3 regions of the Lelliottia sp. genome follow, and region 2 is predicted to be linked to each of the others. Evidence: riboswitches for the same ligand, from Rfam matches in the RefSeq annotation. Region 2 holds a riboswitch; each other region holds the start of a gene.
The links. A riboswitch is a leader RNA that binds a small molecule or an ion and turns the genes downstream of it on or off. The one in region 2 is predicted to bind thiamine pyrophosphate.
Positions count from the first base shown of each region.

Region 1: linked by a shared signal. The riboswitch ahead of thiC (phosphomethylpyrimidine synthase ThiC) and the one ahead of thiB (thiamine ABC transporter substrate binding subunit) in region 2 are both predicted to bind thiamine pyrophosphate.
Region 3: linked by a shared signal. The riboswitch ahead of thiM (hydroxyethylthiazole kinase) and the one ahead of thiB (thiamine ABC transporter substrate binding subunit) in region 2 are both predicted to bind thiamine pyrophosphate.

Region 1 is NZ_JAZQNX010000009.1:5,342-10,743, reverse strand. Features, by position in the region: gene thiE (thiamine phosphate synthase) at 1-194, opposite strand, end outside; gene thiC (phosphomethylpyrimidine synthase ThiC) at 194-2,086, opposite strand; TPP riboswitch at 2,167-2,275, opposite strand; gene rsd (sigma D regulator) at 2,455-2,952, opposite strand; gene nudC (NAD(+) diphosphatase) at 3,049-3,825, shown strand; gene hemE (uroporphyrinogen decarboxylase) at 3,870-4,934, shown strand; gene nfi (deoxyribonuclease V) at 4,944-5,402, shown strand, end outside.
Region 2 is NZ_JAZQNX010000010.1:144,903-150,304, forward strand. Features, by position in the region: gene ACKI5T_RS08485 (DedA family protein) at 1-614, shown strand, start outside; gene thiQ (thiamine ABC transporter ATP-binding protein ThiQ) at 902-1,615, opposite strand; gene thiP (thiamine/thiamine pyrophosphate ABC transporter permease ThiP) at 1,599-3,209, opposite strand; gene thiB (thiamine ABC transporter substrate binding subunit) at 3,185-4,168, opposite strand; TPP riboswitch at 4,200-4,300, opposite strand; gene sgrR (HTH-type transcriptional regulator SgrR) at 4,337-5,402, opposite strand, start outside.
Region 3 is NZ_JAZQNX010000024.1:194,257-199,658, reverse strand. Features, by position in the region: gene fbaB (class I fructose-bisphosphate aldolase) at 1-129, opposite strand, end outside; gene thiD (bifunctional hydroxymethylpyrimidine kinase/phosphomethylpyrimidine kinase) at 576-1,376, opposite strand; gene thiM (hydroxyethylthiazole kinase) at 1,373-2,143, opposite strand; TPP riboswitch at 2,179-2,275, opposite strand; gene ACKI5T_RS13965 (hypothetical protein) at 2,956-3,192, shown strand; partial or broken gene ACKI5T_RS13960 (hypothetical protein) at 3,193-3,438, shown strand; gene ACKI5T_RS13955 (hypothetical protein) at 3,403-3,573, opposite strand; gene ACKI5T_RS13950 (diaminobutyrate--2-oxoglutarate transaminase) at 3,746-5,122, shown strand; gene ACKI5T_RS13945 (pyridoxal phosphate-dependent decarboxylase family protein) at 5,141-5,402, shown strand, end outside.

The DNA.
Region 1 (5,402 bases), on a different contig from region 2:
CGAGCGCCATAACGGCGTCCCAGCGCAATGGCATTTACCACGTCGGGCTCAACGTCTTCATCGCGTTTGTCTTTGATGCGTAGCTGGAGCGTTTTCACACCAGCCTGAAGCAGCCGCTCAACCCACGCCACGCTGTTTACGACGGGGTATAGACCTAAGCGAAAGGGGACGGGCGGAAAATCGGGTTGATACATTATGCCTTCTCCTTTTTAAGGTAGATTTCGCCACCTTTCGCGCGGAAGTTTTCTGACATATCGGCCATACCCACTTCGATAGCCTGTTTCGCGGCGTAATCGCGCACTTCCTGACTGATTTTCATCGAGCAGAATTTTGGCCCACACATGGAGCAGAAGTGGGCCACTTTGCCGGACTCCTGCGGCAGGGTTTCATCGTGATAGGCGCGGGCGGTGAAGGGGTCGAGCGCCAGGTTAAACTGATCTTCCCAGCGAAATTCGAAACGCGCTTTAGACATGGCGTTATCGCGGATTTGCGCGCCCGGATGGCCTTTCGCCAGGTCGGCGGCGTGAGCGGCAATCTTGTAGGTGATCAGTCCCTGCTTCACATCCTCTTTGTTTGGCAGGCCTAAGTGCTCTTTTGGCGTGACGTAACAGAGCATCGCGCAGCCGAACCAGCCGATCATCGCCGCACCAATCCCGGAGGTGAAGTGGTCGTAGCCTGGCGCAATATCGGTGGTCAATGGCCCGAGGGTGTAGAACGGCGCCTCGTGGCAGTGCTCCAGTTCTTCGGTCATGTTGCGGCGGATCATCTGCATAGGCACATGGCCCGGGCCTTCGATCATCACCTGTACGTCATACTCCCAGGCGATTTTGGTCAGTTCGCCGAGCGTGTGCAGCTCGGCAAACTGCGCTTCATCGTTGGCATCGCGGATGGAGCCAGGACGCAGGCCGTCGCCCAGCGACAGAGAAACGTCATAGGCAGCGCAAATTTCGCAGATCTCGCGGAAGTGTTCGTAGAGGAAATTTTCCTGATGATGGGATAGGCACCACTTCGCCATAATGGAGCCGCCACGCGAGACAATTCCGGTAAGGCGTTTAGCGGTCATCGGCACGTAGCGCAGCAGCACGCCCGCGTGAATGGTGAAGTAATCGACACCTTGTTCCGCCTGCTCAAGTAACGTGTCGCGGAACGCTTCCCAGGTCAGATCCTCCGCGATCCCGTTGACCTTCTCGAGCGCCTGATAGATCGGCACGGTTCCGATAGGAACGGGGCTGTTTCGCAAAATCCACTCGCGGGTTTCGTGGATGTAACGCCCGGTCGAAAGGTCCATGACCGTGTCCGCCCCCCAGCGTGTAGACCAGACCAGCTTTTCGACCTCTTCTTCGATGGATGACGTAACGGCAGAGTTGCCGATATTGGCGTTGACCTTTACCAGGAAATTACGGCCAATAATCATCGGCTCGGATTCCGGATGATTGATGTTGGCAGGGATAATCGCGCGCCCGGCAGCCACTTCGTCACGCACAAACTCCGGTGTGATGTTCTCCGGTAGACGAGCGCCAAAACCTTCGCCCGGATGCTGGTGGCGCAGCACTTCGCTGCGAATCCGTTCACGGCCCATATTTTCGCGAATGGCGATAAATTCCATTTCCGGGGTCACAATACCCTGGCGAGCATAATGCAGCTGCGTCACACATTTGCCTGATTTCGCCCGCTTTGGCGTCAGCAGACCGGTAAAGCGCAGTTCATCAAGACCATCATCTGCGAGGCGTTCTTTGGTGTAGGCGGAGCTGCGAACGGTGAGCGCTTCGCTGTCATTACGCGCGTCAATCCACGTCTGCCGCAGTTTTGCCAGCCCTTGCTGAACGTTGATGGTAACGTCGGTATCACCATAGGGGCCGGAGGTGTCATATACCGGCACCGCTTCGTTATCCTCAAACTGCGGATTTTCTTTGCTGCCGCCGAGAAGCGTAGGGCTAAGCTGGATTTCGCGCATCGGCACGCGAATATCGGCCTGCGAGCCGGAAATGTAGATACGCTTCGAGTTCGGGAAAGCGGTGCCTTCCAGGGTGTCGATGAAGTGTTGTGCTTGTGCGCGCTGTTCGCGGCGGGTCAATTTTGCAGACATAGCTCATTCCAAAATAGTAAAGGAAGTGGCTTGTCAGACGACGGATGAAGCAAGAGGTGATCGCCCAGAGGCGATACAACAGCAGATTGACTCTTGTTCCCTTCGCAGGTATTAGCCTGATCAGGTTCCGCGGATCCCGAATTAACGGTCTCAGCCCGGCTTACGCTCTGGGCACTCCGACAAGAAATTTACACTCCATCCTTCAAGCTGCCTCGTTATTGGCTGCCTTCATTCACCCCGGTCACTTACTGGTGCAAGCTCCCGGGGATTCACTCAGTTTCCGCCGCGATGCAGCATGAATGATTTCGTGTAATACCCCCTCGTGAGAGGGGCGAATATTTGTAAACTACGCGTTAATGATGAATAACTCAAGCTGGCCGCGCGACGTTATCTTCGTTGCTGGCCTTTAAATTGTTGTCCAGCGCGAGGGCAATCAGCTTGTCTTCCAGCGTAAAGCGTCCTTCCAGGGCTTCGCCGAGATCGGACAGCGCCTGCTGAAACTCCAGATAGTTATCCTGGTCGATCGCATTTTCGAGCGTGGAGTCGTAATAATCCATAATCTGCTGGGTGTTTGCTTCCAGCTGCGGGTAGAGTTTTGTCGCCGCTAAATACGGATTCGTCCCTTCCATTTCACGGATAATACGTTCATAAATATTGAAATGGCCGTCGGAAAGGTAATCCACCAGACTCTGACAGAAATTATCCAGCGCTTTTTCGTTCAGGCGCATATAGGATTCTTTGCCAGGCTTAATGCCAACCAGATTATAGTAGGCAACAAGCAATTGTTTGCGCACGTGCAGCCAGCGATCGACCAGTTTATTACTTCCTCCAACGCGCTCTGTCAGGCTTTCTAGCTGGTTTAGCATGTTTGACTCCGCAAGGTTAAGGTTAAAAGCTGCCCGCCTAAATTTGTAAGAATATTGTTATCAACATGCCTGTGAAGCGAAGGTAGTGCAATAGATATGGATCGTATAATTGAAAAATTAGATTGTGGCTGGTGGATCGTCAGCCATGAACAAAAATTATGGTTGCCCGCAGGGGAGTTACCTCATGGCGATGCCGAGAAATTCGATCTTGTGGGGCAACCCGCATTAAAGATCGGTGAATGGCAGGGCGATGCAGTGTGGTTGATCCAGCAGAATCGCCGTCAGGATATGGGATCGGTGCGTCAGGTGATGGATCTTGATGCGGGCCTGTTTCAGCTGGCCGGGCGCGGTGTGCAGTTAGCCGAATTCTATCGCTCGCATAAGTTCTGCGGCTACTGCGGTCACGCCATGCATCCGAGCAAAACCGAGTGGGCGCTGCTGTGCAGCCACTGCCGTGAGCGCTATTACCCGCAAATTGCACCCTGCATCATCGTTGCTATTCGTCGCGATGATTCGATTTTACTGGCGCAGCACGTCCGCCACCGTAACGGTATTCACACGGTATTGGCTGGATTTGTCGAGGTCGGTGAAACGCTGGAGCAAACCGTCGCGCGTGAAGTGATGGAAGAGAGCGGGATCAAAGTCAAAAATCTGCGTTACGTTACCTCTCAGCCATGGCCTTTCCCAATGTCACTGATGACGGCCTTTATGGCTGACTATGACAGCGGCGACATCGTTATCGACCCGAAAGAGCTGCTGGAAGCAAACTGGTATCGCTATGACGATTTACCACTGTTACCGCCACCGGGCACCGTGGCGCGTCGGCTGATTGAAGATACCGTGGCAATGTGTCGGGCCGACTATGAAGTCTGAATGACGTGATACACTAGCGGCAAGATGCTTAAGGAACCTGCAAAATGACCGAACTGAAGAACGATCGTTATCTGCGTGCGCTGCTGCGCCAACCCGTTGATGTCACCCCGGTGTGGATGATGCGCCAGGCAGGCCGCTATCTTCCGGAATATAAAGCGACGCGAGCGCAGGCGGGCGATTTTATGTCGCTGTGTAAAAACGCAGAGCTGGCCTGTGAAGTGACGCTTCAGCCGCTGCGCCGTTTCCCGCTTGATGCGGCGATCCTTTTTTCAGACATCCTGACCATCCCGGATGCGATGGGTCTTGGTTTGTATTTCGAAACGGGCGAAGGCCCGCGCTTTGCCTCGCCGATCAAGAGCAAAGCCGATATTGATAAGCTGCCGATTCCGGATCCAGAAGGTGAACTGGGTTACGTGATGAACGCGGTGCGTACCATTCGCCGCGAGCTGAAAGGCGAAGTGCCGTTGATTGGTTTTTCCGGTAGCCCGTGGACGCTGGCGACCTATATGGTCGAAGGCGGTAGCAGCAAAGCCTTTACCGTCATCAAAAAGATGATGTATGCCGAGCCGATGGCCCTGCACGCGTTGCTGGATAAGCTGGCGAAAAGCGTTACGCTGTATCTCAATGCGCAGATTAAAGCGGGCGCGCAGTCGGTGATGATCTTCGATACCTGGGGCGGCGTGCTCACAGGACGTGATTATCAGCAGTTCTCTCTCTACTACATGCACAAAATTATCGATGGCCTGCTGCGTGAAAACGAAGGTCGTCGTGTGCCGGTAACGCTGTTCACCAAAGGCGGCGGACAATGGCTCGAAGCGATGGCGGCCACCGGTTGTGATGCGCTGGGCCTTGACTGGACCACCGATATTGCCGATGCACGTCGTCGCGTGGGCGATACCGTCGCGCTGCAGGGCAACATGGACCCGTCTATGCTTTACGCGCAGCCTGCACGTATCGAAGAAGAGGTAGCGTCTATACTTGCAAGTTTCGGCCAGGGCGAAGGCCACGTCTTCAACCTGGGCCACGGTATTCATCAGGATGTACCGCCAGAGCACGCTGGCGCGTTTGTGGAGGCGGTGCACCGACATTCTGCCCAGTATCATCTGTAAGGAGTTGTTATGGATCTCGCGTCGTTACGCGCCCAGCAAATCGAACTTGCCTCGTCAGTGATCCTTGAGGATCGTCTGGATAAGGATCCGCCGCAGCTGATCGCCGGTGCCGACGTTGGATTTGAACAGGGTGGTGAGGTGACGCGGGCAGCGATGGTGCTGTTGAAGTATCCATCGCTGGAACTGGTTGAATATAAGGTGGCGCGAATCGCCACCACCATGCCGTACATTCCGGGCTTTCTCTCCTTTCGTGAATATCCCGCGCTGCTGGCAGCGTGGGAACAACTCTCGCAAAAACCCGATCTGCTGTTTGTGGATGGTCATGGGATCTCCCACCCGCGTCGTCTGGGCGTCGCCAGCCATTTTGGTTTGCTGGTGGATGTCCCAACAATTGGCGTGGCGAAAAAGCGCCTGTGTGGGAAATTTGAACCCCTTTCCGCTGAGCCGGGCGCGCTGGCACCGTTGATG
Region 2 (5,402 bases):
GGGAGGTTAACTTCTGGCAAGCATGGGTGGCCGGGATTATAGGTTGTCTGCTGGGCGACTGGCTGTCGTTCTGGCTGGGCTGGCGCTTCAAAAAGCCTCTGCACCGCTGGTCCTTCATGAAAAAGAACAAAGCGTTGCTCGATAAAACGGAACACGCTCTGCATCAGCACAGCATGTTTACCATTTTAGTGGGGCGATTTGTCGGCCCGACACGTCCGCTGGTGCCGATGGTTGCCGGGATGCTGGATCTGCCGGTCGCCAAATTTATTCTGCCAAACGTCATCGGCTGCATCCTTTGGCCGCCGATCTATTTCTTGCCTGGGATCCTGGCCGGTGCGGCGACCGATATTCCTGTTGATGCCCAAAGCGGTCACTTCAAATGGCTGCTGTTAGCCACCGCGCTGATGATGTGGGTCGGGGTTTGGCTGTGCTGGCGTTTATGGCGCAACGCGAAAGCCGGAACGGATCGTCTGACGCACTACCTGCCGCGCAGTCGTTTGATCTGGCTGGCACCGTTACTGCTGGGCGTTGCCGTGGTAGCGCTGGTATCGCTGATTCGTCATCCGCTGATGCCGGTATACGGTGAGATTTTACTGAAGGTGGTCAGCCGGTAATTTTCTTCTTTCCGTTCGTGGTTTTCCCTCTCCCCGTGCGCACGTCGATGGTTCTCTCCCGCTCCCTCTGCGCATGACGGCGGTTTTTTCTCTTCCCGTACGCACGTCGATGGTTCTCTCCCGCTCCCTGTGCGCATGACGGCGATTTTCTCTCTCCCTGTGTGCACGTAGGCAGTTTTCTCCCTCTCCCTGTGCGCATGACGGCGATTTTCTCTCTCCCTGTGTGCACGTAGGCAGTTTTCTCCCTCTCCCTGTGGGAGAGGGTCGGGGTGAGGGCATCAGACAACTCAGTATCTAACCGGCTGCGAATGTACCCCCAACAGCGCTGAGGCGCTCGCGTTTCCGCTAAGCAGCGCCTGAGTCTCGCCGTCCCAGGCGATGCGTCCGTCGGCAATCACCACGGAGCGTGGCGCAATTCTGGCGGCGTCTTCCACGCTGTGCGACACCATCAGCATCGTGAGTTGTTTCTTCGTACACACGTCTTTGACCAGCTGCAGCATCTCTTGTCGCAGCGCCGGGTCGAGCGCCGAGAACGGCTCATCAAGCAGTAAAATCGGCTGCTCCCGAACCAGGCAGCGCGCCAGCGCCACACGCTGACGCTGTCCGCCGGACAGTTCTCCCGGCAAGCGATCGATAAAATCCATCAGCCCCATCTGTCGGGCGATGTCTTCAAGCTTCTCGCGCTGCGCAGCCGTCAGTTTCAGTCCCGGATCCATTCCCAGCCCGATGTTCTGGCGGACCGTCAGATGGGTGAACAGATTATTTTCCTGAAACAGCATCGACACCGGACGCTGCGAGGGCGGCGTGTGGGTATGATCCTGACCGTTAATCGTCATCTCCCCGCGCGCGGGCGGCAGGAAACCGGCAATCAAATTGAGCAATGTGCTTTTCCCCGCCCCACTGGGACCGAGGATCGCGATTATCTCCCCTTGCTGCGCGGTCAGAGTAAAACGCATCGGCAGGTGCTGGTAAAGCCAGGTTACATCAGTCAGTTTTAGCATCACGCCCCGGAAGTTTTTCGATAACAGTGAACAAGGTAAAGCACAGCAGAAGGAGTAGCAGCGCGGTGACTGCGCCATCCTGACTGCGATAGGAGCCGATTTGCTGGTAGAGCCAGAACGGCAGCGTGCGGAAATCGTCATTGCCAAACAGCGCCACGACGCCGAAATCGCCAATCGACAGCACGCTGGCAAAGGCCAGCGCCTGGGCAATGGGGCGTTTAAGTGCGCGGAGTTCGACCACTTTCAACCGCCGCCAGCCGCGCATTCCCAATGACTGACAAAGCAGCGTGTAACGGGAACTGACGTCGCGCATCGGGTTTTCCAGCACTTTGAGCGCGTAGGGTATTGCCATCAGCGCGTTGGTGAAAATCACGATGCCGTCCGCGTGCTCTGGCAGGCCGACAGTGCTGTTAAACAGCAAGAAGAAACCGGTCGCCAGAACAATGCCTGGCATCGCCAGAATCAGCATGCCGCTGAGCTCCAGCGCCTGTCCGGCGACTCTGGCCTGGCGCGCGTACAGCTCACGGCTGCTCCACAGCAGCATCATGGTCAGTAAGACACACAGCAAACCGGCACCAAGTGCAATCCGCAGCGAGGTGCCCGTTGCTTGCCACAGTACCGACTGTTGCAGCACGGAAATCACATTCAGATTGAGTCCATCCACCACCACCGCGAGCAGTGGCGGGAGCAACAGCAGCAACGCCAGCGCGATGAGCGTGATGTCCGTAATGCGGCTGCGCCAGCGATCCTGCGGGTCTCGCCAGCCGCTGACCTGATGGCTGCCCACTGCAATGGCTTTGCTCAGGCGCTGGCTAAGTAGCACTAGCCCCAGACAGCAGAACATCTGAACCATCGCCAATATCGCCGCTCGGCCCGGATCGTAGTCAAAGCTCAGCGCCTGATAAATCGCGAGTTCAATGGTTGTCGCCTGCGGCCCACCACCCAGCGACAATACCGTCGCAAAGCTGGCGAAACAGAGCATGAAAATCAATGCGGCAACCGGGGGGATCTGGCGGCGCAGCCACGGCCATTCAACAAAACGGAAGAACGTCCAGCCGCGCATACCGAGCTGTGCGGCGAGCTGGCGCTGTTCTCCAGGGATATTTTCCAGCGCCTGTAAAAACAGTCGCGTCGCCATCGGCATATTGAAAAAGACGTGGGCCAGCAAAATGCCCTGCAGACCATAAGGCGAGAAGGTCCACTCGATGCCGAAAACGTTGAGCAGCGCGGCGATCCAACCCTGTCGTCCATAAACGCTCAGAATGCCGAAGACGGCGACCAGCACCGGTAAAATCAGCGTCATGGCGCACAGGCGCAACAGGATTAGCCTGCCGGGAAAGCGGCGTCGATACAGGGCGCGAGCCAGAAAAATCGCCGGTACAACGGAGAGCAGGGCAGAGAGAAACGCCTGCCAGAAAGAGAAACGCACGACATGCCAGAGATAGCTGTCATGCCAAAGCGCGACGAGATCGCTCTCAGGTGCGTTAAACCACAGCGCCAGAAATGCGCCCAGGCTGACGACCACCATCAAAATGGCGGCAATCAGCCCAGGAATCAGCCAGCCGGGGATCAGCGGCTGACGGCGCGTTGCCATTCACTGATCCATGCGGCGCGCTGGCTGGAAATCTGTTGCGGGGTAAATTCCAGCGTGGTTTGTGGTTTGGTCAGCTGATCAAAACCTGCAGGCAGCGTCACGTTGGTTACCGGATACATCCAGTTGCCGGTTGGGATCGCATTCTGGAATGCCGGTGAGACCATAAATTTCAGGAACTTTTCAGCCAGTTCAGGCTGTTTGCTGGCTGCCGTACGTGCGGCCATTTCCACCTGCAAATAGTGCCCCTCAGAGAAATTCGCCGCCGCGTAATGGTCTTTTTTCTCTTCGATGATGTGATACGCCGGAGAGGTGGTGTAGCTCAGAACCAGATCGCTTTCGCCCTTAAGGAACAGGCCGTAGGCTTCACTCCAGCCTTTGGTGACGGTAACGGTTTTCGCCGCCAGCTTCTGCCATGCTTCTGGCGCTTTGTCACCGTAGACTTTTTGCATCCACAACAGCAGGCCCAGACCCGGCGTGCTGGTGCGCGGATCCTGATAAATCACGCGCCATTTCTGGTCGCTCTCAACCAGCTCTTTCAGGCTCTTTGGCGGATTTTTCAGCTTATTTTTGTCATACACAAACGCGAAGTAGCCGTAATCGAACGGCACGAACGTGTCATTTTTCCAGCCGCCGGGAACGTTAACCGCATCGTTCGCCACACTGCTTTTGGCGAACAGTTTGGTTTGTGAGGCCGCGTCCAGCAGATTGTTATCGAGACCCAGCACCACGTCGGCTTTGCTGTTTTTACCTTCCATGCGCAGACGGTTCAGCAGCGAGACGCCATCTTCCAGCGCCACGAATTTCAGCTCGCAGTTACAGTCGGCCTCAAAGGCTTTTTTGACGACCGGTCCAGGGCCCCAGTCAGCGGCGAAGGAGTCGTAGGTGTAGACCGTTAAGACGGGTTTGGCAAAAACAGGCAGCGCAAACAGCGCCAGCAGGGGGAGAACTTTTTTTAACACTTTGCACCTCAAAGTTGAGTGGCAAAGGATTTTGAGCGACAGCCTCAAATCCCTTCGCCGGCGTTATCCGGATCAGGTTCGACGGGTATTATCTCAGCGCACATCGTCGATGCAGCACCCCGTTGAGAACAGCAGTAGTGTAATGATTTGGTGAATATTACGAAAGTGTTATGGTTCCGGCGGTGCAAACCAGGCCGATTTAAAGTCAAACCAGCCTAAGGTATTCATTCTCAAACCGCGCATACTGCGCTGCCCCTGGATCATCAGCCAGTGGTGGATAAGCGGAACCATCGCCTGCTGCGACAGCAACTGCTGACACCAGACGGCGAGATTCATCTCTCCGGCGCGCCATTGTGCTGCGTCCTGCTGCCAGTCGCGAGCAATACAGTGCTGAATAAGCGGGATTTCAAACAGATGCGAGAACAGGGAGAAGTCGAGCGGCAGGGTGAAATTGGCGCTGTTGAGCCAGATATCGCTCACCGCTTCGCCGCGGTGCCACTCATCGTATTCCACTTCCTGAATCTCGAGCTTCACGCCCTCTGCGGCCAGCAGTTTGCTCATGATTCGGGCAATAAAACGGTGTTCAACGTGCTCGCGATAATAGGTCAGGGTGATGGATTCCAGCCCGGCGGGTTTCTCGCCGCGCCCTGGACGGGCATGGTGCCAGCGAGGAAGGAGCCCATACGCCGGGAACCAGTAAGTCTGGTGCTGCTCTTCCGCCTGATAAATCAGATTGGCAGGGGCGAGAATTTGGCTCACCCACTGGCGCACCTCACGGCTGGCTCCGCGATGCGTTCGGGCATCAAACAGCAGGTAATAACAGCCCTCTTCAAGGCGGCTCTCAACCGCTTTCTCGCCTTCGGTGGGGCCTTCCAGCGTCAGGCCAGGGCTGAACTCTTCGCTGATGTCGGGCAGCACCCAGACATTCACTTCGTCAATCAGTGCGCGATAACCAAAGTAATCATCAAAAGCGCGGATCTTGAGCTGATTATTGTTGTTACGCGTCACCGCGTAAGGACCGGTGCCAACAGGCTGGCTGGCAAACTGGGGCATCGATTGCCACTCGTGAGGCAAAATCATCGACGGCACATAGCCCATCAACCACGGCAGCCACTGATCGGGTTGCGAAAGTTCGATATCCAGCGTCCAGGCTGTCGGTGAATGGATGCGTGAGATATGCGAATAGAGCGGCAGCTCGCGGGCGCGTTGCAGCGACGCGATAACATCGCCCATT
Region 3 (5,402 bases), on a different contig from region 2:
GTTATCAATCATGACGCGGTCAACGTAATCATGGCCTGGCAGATAGAGCTGTTCGGCTGGAATAGTCATACAACGATGCTGTAAAAGGCTGTCGGCGTCTTTGCCAAGCAACTGCGCAATATCAGTCATAGTGATGCTCCCGTAAGTTCCGACGTCGTGTCGGATCGAGTGAACCAAACCCAAATTTCATGGGCAGACTAAGCCTGGTACCGACGCAACAGAATTTCCACCGCCTGCGTTTTTTTTCAGTACATCGTGCTGGCGCGTTTGGTGTACAACAAACCGTCAAATTGTTCAGACATTCACCGCAACGTACTTCAATGATTTATCTCCAGCGCGTGGTTATACGACAGCGCAAACACTGGATATGTCACTGTGAGCTGGGGCTTTGCTTATACAGTCGCACCGGGAAATACATGTCGTCAGTCACCCTGGTGGCGACTGCGCGCCTCGCACACAAACACATATCAAGCGCTTCGGCAGTCGCTGAGCGATTAACCGGGTATATGCTTGTCCCCTCTCTTTATCTCCGGCCGAAAATTCTTATCCAGGGTATATGTTCGTGGCACTACCAACTACCACCACGCATGAAAATGGTGCACCGGCCCAATACCGTGGCCGACTTCAAGGCTGTCTGCTTTTTCCAGCGCGTGCGACAGCCAAATTTTGGCCTCCTGCACCGTATCCCCCCAATTGTCGTGACGCGGGCGGAGCGCAGCCAGCGCTGCCGATAGCGTGCAGCCAGTGCCATGGGTGTTTTTGGTCATGACGCGTGGAGCGGTAAATCGCTGGATACCTTCATGCGTGAAGAGCCAGTCCGGGCTTTCAGGATCGTCCAGATGACCGCCTTTCATCAGCACTGCCTCGCAGCCGAGCGCCTGAAGCGCACGCCCCTGCTCTTTCATCTCTTGCTCATTGCGGGCATGAGGCGCATCCAGCAGCGCCGCCGCCTCCGGCAGATTTGGCGTGATCAGCGCGACGTTCGGCAGAAGATGTTTTCGCAAGGTTTCGACAGCCGCAGGAGAAAGCAGCGGGTCGCCACTTTTCGCCAGCATCACCGTATCAAGCACAACGTTTTTTACGCGATAGTGTCTGAGACGCTCCGCAACCGCTTCAACAATATCAGTCTCGGCAAGCATGCCGATTTTGGTGGTATCAATGCGGACATCGCTGAACACTGAGTCCAGTTGGGCACCGACAAAATCCGGTTCCACACGGTACACCGACTGCACGCCGCGCGTATTTTGCGCCACCAGTGCGGTAATGACTGAGCAGCCATACGCTCCAAGGGCTGAGAAGGTTTTCAGATCCGCCTGAATCCCCGCGCCGCCGCTCGGGTCCGTGCCAGCAATGGTTAATGCGTTAATACGTTTCATGCCTGCGCCTCCAGGTTCCAGAGCGCGTCAATAAACGCGCTGGAAAAGCTCCCTGGCCCGCGGCTTTGTTTGACGGCAACGCTACCGGCTTGCTTCATAAACCCGCATGCGGCGGCAACATTGTCCAGCCGGTCGCCCGGCAATGAACAGCTTGCCGCGACAACGGCCGAGAGCGCACAGCCTGTCCCCACGACGCGCGTCATCATCACATCGCCGCCAGTGATGGTCTGCGTACGTTGCCCGTCGGTGACGTAATCCACTTCGCCCGTCACAGCAACAACGGCGTGAGTTTGTCGGGCAAGAGCAATGGCGGCAGGCAACGCGCTGGAAGCGGTATCGGTGGTATCAACGCCTCGCCCCCCCGCGCTCATACCGGCAAGCGCGAGAATTTCAGAGGCATTACCGCGTATCGCCGCAGGTTTGAGTGAGAGGATTTGATGGCAAAAACGGGTGCGATACGACAACGCGCCCACGGCCACGGGATCCAACGTCCAGGGCTTTCCAGCGGCCATTGCACCTTCGATTGCCCGACGCATCGCCTGCGCGCGCGGCGCGGTCAGCGTGCCAACATTGATCAGTAAGGCATCAGCCATCGCTGCAAATTGCTCTGTTTCTTCGGCTTCAATCACCATCGCGGGAGATGCGCCAAGTGCCAGCAAAACGTTGGCCGTAAAGGTTTGCACCACATCGTTGGTCATGCAGTGTGTGAGCGGGGAACGCGTGCGGAAGTGATGTAAGGCGTGTAAATCAAGTCGGTCAGGCTGCATGTTTCGCTCCTGCCTTGCGAGAAGAAGCGATAACCTTAACAGTCACCTGACTTCCCTACGCTGGCATTATCCAGATCAGGTGGTACGGGTATTTCTCAGCCTTCACGTAGAAGGGCACCCCGAGTCAAATTACCTAAAACTTCAGTAATATGGGCAGCGTAGAGGAAGTAATTATCGAATGCAAGTCTCCTGGACCGCTCTTTTCCGGTCAAGAAAATACTGTAAACATTTATTATTATTGGCCTATTTAGATTGAGTTATTCCTTATATGTGTAGACATTTAATGTCATTGATTTTTTGGGATAAATAATCTAAGCCTAAGTATTAAACACACATTGCGCTTTACTTTCCAGTCTATTTAAAAAAGTAAAATCAATTAAAACAATCAATTATGTGAAACGCCAGATAAATACCAGATTTTATACATTCGTATTTTTCGTGATCTAAATCAAATATAAAAGGGGCGGATTACTGGATAGTTGTGCAAGGTAACTACTTCGTTTCTCTGTAAGAGACGCTCTAACTGAATGACATCCTGATAATGTGGTAGCAAATGTTAAAGCTTATTATTGCTTCGGCAATCGTATCAATCTCCCTTGTCGCCACAGGTGTTTTCATCGGTGTGATATATAAAAACACGGTTATCAGCATGGCTGGCAATTGCATAAATGAATAACTTAAATTTTATTATTTTGTCATTTTAAAAATGAATATTTCACTTAGCGTGATCTGCCAATATAAATAACCTGCAAAAAGTCAGGTTATTTCGCCGTGTCGTTTGATAAAAAAATAAATAATATTAGGGTCAATGAATGAAGAAGATGGTGTTAGCTGTTTTAGTCTGCGCCGTAGCACTTTCTGGTTGTACGACAGAATCGCAACGTATTGCCAATTGCACAAACACCGGCGTCAGCCTGGATACGTGTTTTAAAGTTGATCATGATAATCAAAACGTTAGCCGCGCGGCAGCGCTCCAGAACGCGTACAAACGTTCAGATGAATACGCAAAGCAATACGATAATAAGCATTATCATCATGGTGTTGAATAACATGCACAGGCCGCACACGTTGCCGATCCGCTACGTGAAGCGTCATTCTCGGCAAACGGTATTAAGGCCACGGTCAGCAATGGTTTCTTTACTGCCACCATTAACGGGAAAAAAGCCACAGTAAAACGTTTCAATGCCAATGCCTACGAAATTAAAGGCGCGGGATATGTTCTTTCTATTACCCTGGATGAAAACGGAATTACCGACGCGTCATGGAATAAAACCCATGGCAGAGACAATGGATGACTTCAGGTCGTTCAGAAGTAACGCATGGGCTGCTGAAAAGCCGCCTTTTTCGCTTTCATCAACGCGGCTTTTGAGTATATAAATCGGTGAGATTTTTTTCTGTGTTTTGGCACAGTAAAACCACAGCAAAAACATTGTGTTACACCCCCTCCCCCAACACCTTTACATTGTAACAAAACAGTAAACAAATTAACCATTGAGCCACGCGCCAAAAGGCTCTATATTGGCCGCGTTTTTTACCTGACCCATCCTTAACTAACTATTTATTCAATCGAGGCGTATAAACAGCCCCGGTTGTAGGAGTGATATGATGACGGATAAAGTCCGTATTGACACTGTAGATGCCCATAAAAGCAACGAAACCTATCTGGCCCGTCAGGCCGAGTTTGAATCGAACGTCAGGAGTTATCCTCGCAAGCTGCCTTTAGCAATTACTAAAGCAGACGGCGTATGGATTACCGATGCAGATAATAAAGAATACCTTGACTGTCTTGCAGGCGCTGGCACCCTCGCGCTTGGCCATAACCATCCTGATGTGCTGAAAAGCATCCAAAATGTCATTACTAGCGGCTTGCCGTTACATACACTGGATCTGACGACTCCGTTGAAAGACGAGTTTTCTGAATACCTGCTCTCCCTGCTGCCAGGCCAGGGTAAAGAATATTGCCTGCAGTTCACCGGCCCGTCTGGCGCTGACGCCGTTGAAGCCGCGCTGAAACTGGCGAAAAAAGTGACCGGCCGCAGCAGCATTATTAGTTTCTCCGGCGGCTATCACGGCATGACCCACGGCGCGCTGTCCGTGACAGGTAACCTGTCACCGAAAGAAGCGGTCGATAACATGATGCCAGAAGTGCAGTTCATGCCTTATCCACACCAGTACCGCTGCCCGCTGGGCATTGGCGGTGACGCGGGCGTGAAAGCACTGACTTACTATTTTGACAACCTGATCAACGACGTTGAAAGCGGCGTGCGTAAACCTGCGGCCGTGATTCTGGAAGCTGTTCAGGGTGAAGGCGGCGTGAATCCGGCTCCGGCTGAGTGGCTGCAACGCATCCGTAAGGTGACTCAGGAACACGGCATTCTGCTGATCCTTGATGAAGTTCAGGCGGGCTTTGCACGTACTGGTAAGTTCTTTGCCTTTGAACACGCCGGTATTGAGCCAGATATCATCGTCATGTCTAAAGCAGTCGGTGGCGGTCTGCCACTGGCCGTTCTCGGTATTAAAAAGCAGTTTGATGCCTGGGCGCCAGGTCATCATACCGGTACTTTCCGTGGTAACCAGTTGGCGATGGCGACTGGCCTGACGACGCTGAAAATCCTGAAAGACCAGAATATTGCCGACAAAGTGGCTGCACAGGGTGAGTGGCTGAAAGGCCAGCTGGCTGAATTGCAGAAACGCTATCCGGTCATCGGCCACGTACGTGGTTTAGGCTTGATGATCGGTATTGAGATCGTGAAACCAAACGAAGCGCCTGACCATATGGGCAGCTTCCCGGGCGATGGCGAGTTGTCCGCACTTATCCAGAAAAAATGCTTCGAAGCAGGTTTGATTCTGGAACGTGGTGGCCGCGATGGCGTCGTACTGCGTCTGCTGCCGTCTCTGCTTATCAGCGAGCAAGAGCTGAAAGTCTTCCTGGATAAATTTGAGCAGGCCCTGCTTGCAGCGGGCGTTCGCCCCGCGTAAACGGAGTTAGTGAATACGATGTCTGATTCAAACCCAATTCTGTCGTCGTCGGCACAGAGCATCGAAGCCTATCAGCAGGCTATCGAGCAAAGCTCTCAGGCGGTGATGCAGTGGCTACAGCAGTCTGAAATGTATCAGGGGAAAAGCGTTGCCGAACTGCGCGACAATATTTCCCTGAATTTCGGGCAGAAAGGTCTCGGCAACGAAGCGGCTATCGCGCGTGCTGTTGAGTATTTCCTGAAAGACAGTCTGTCAGTGCACCATCCGCAGTGCGTAGCGC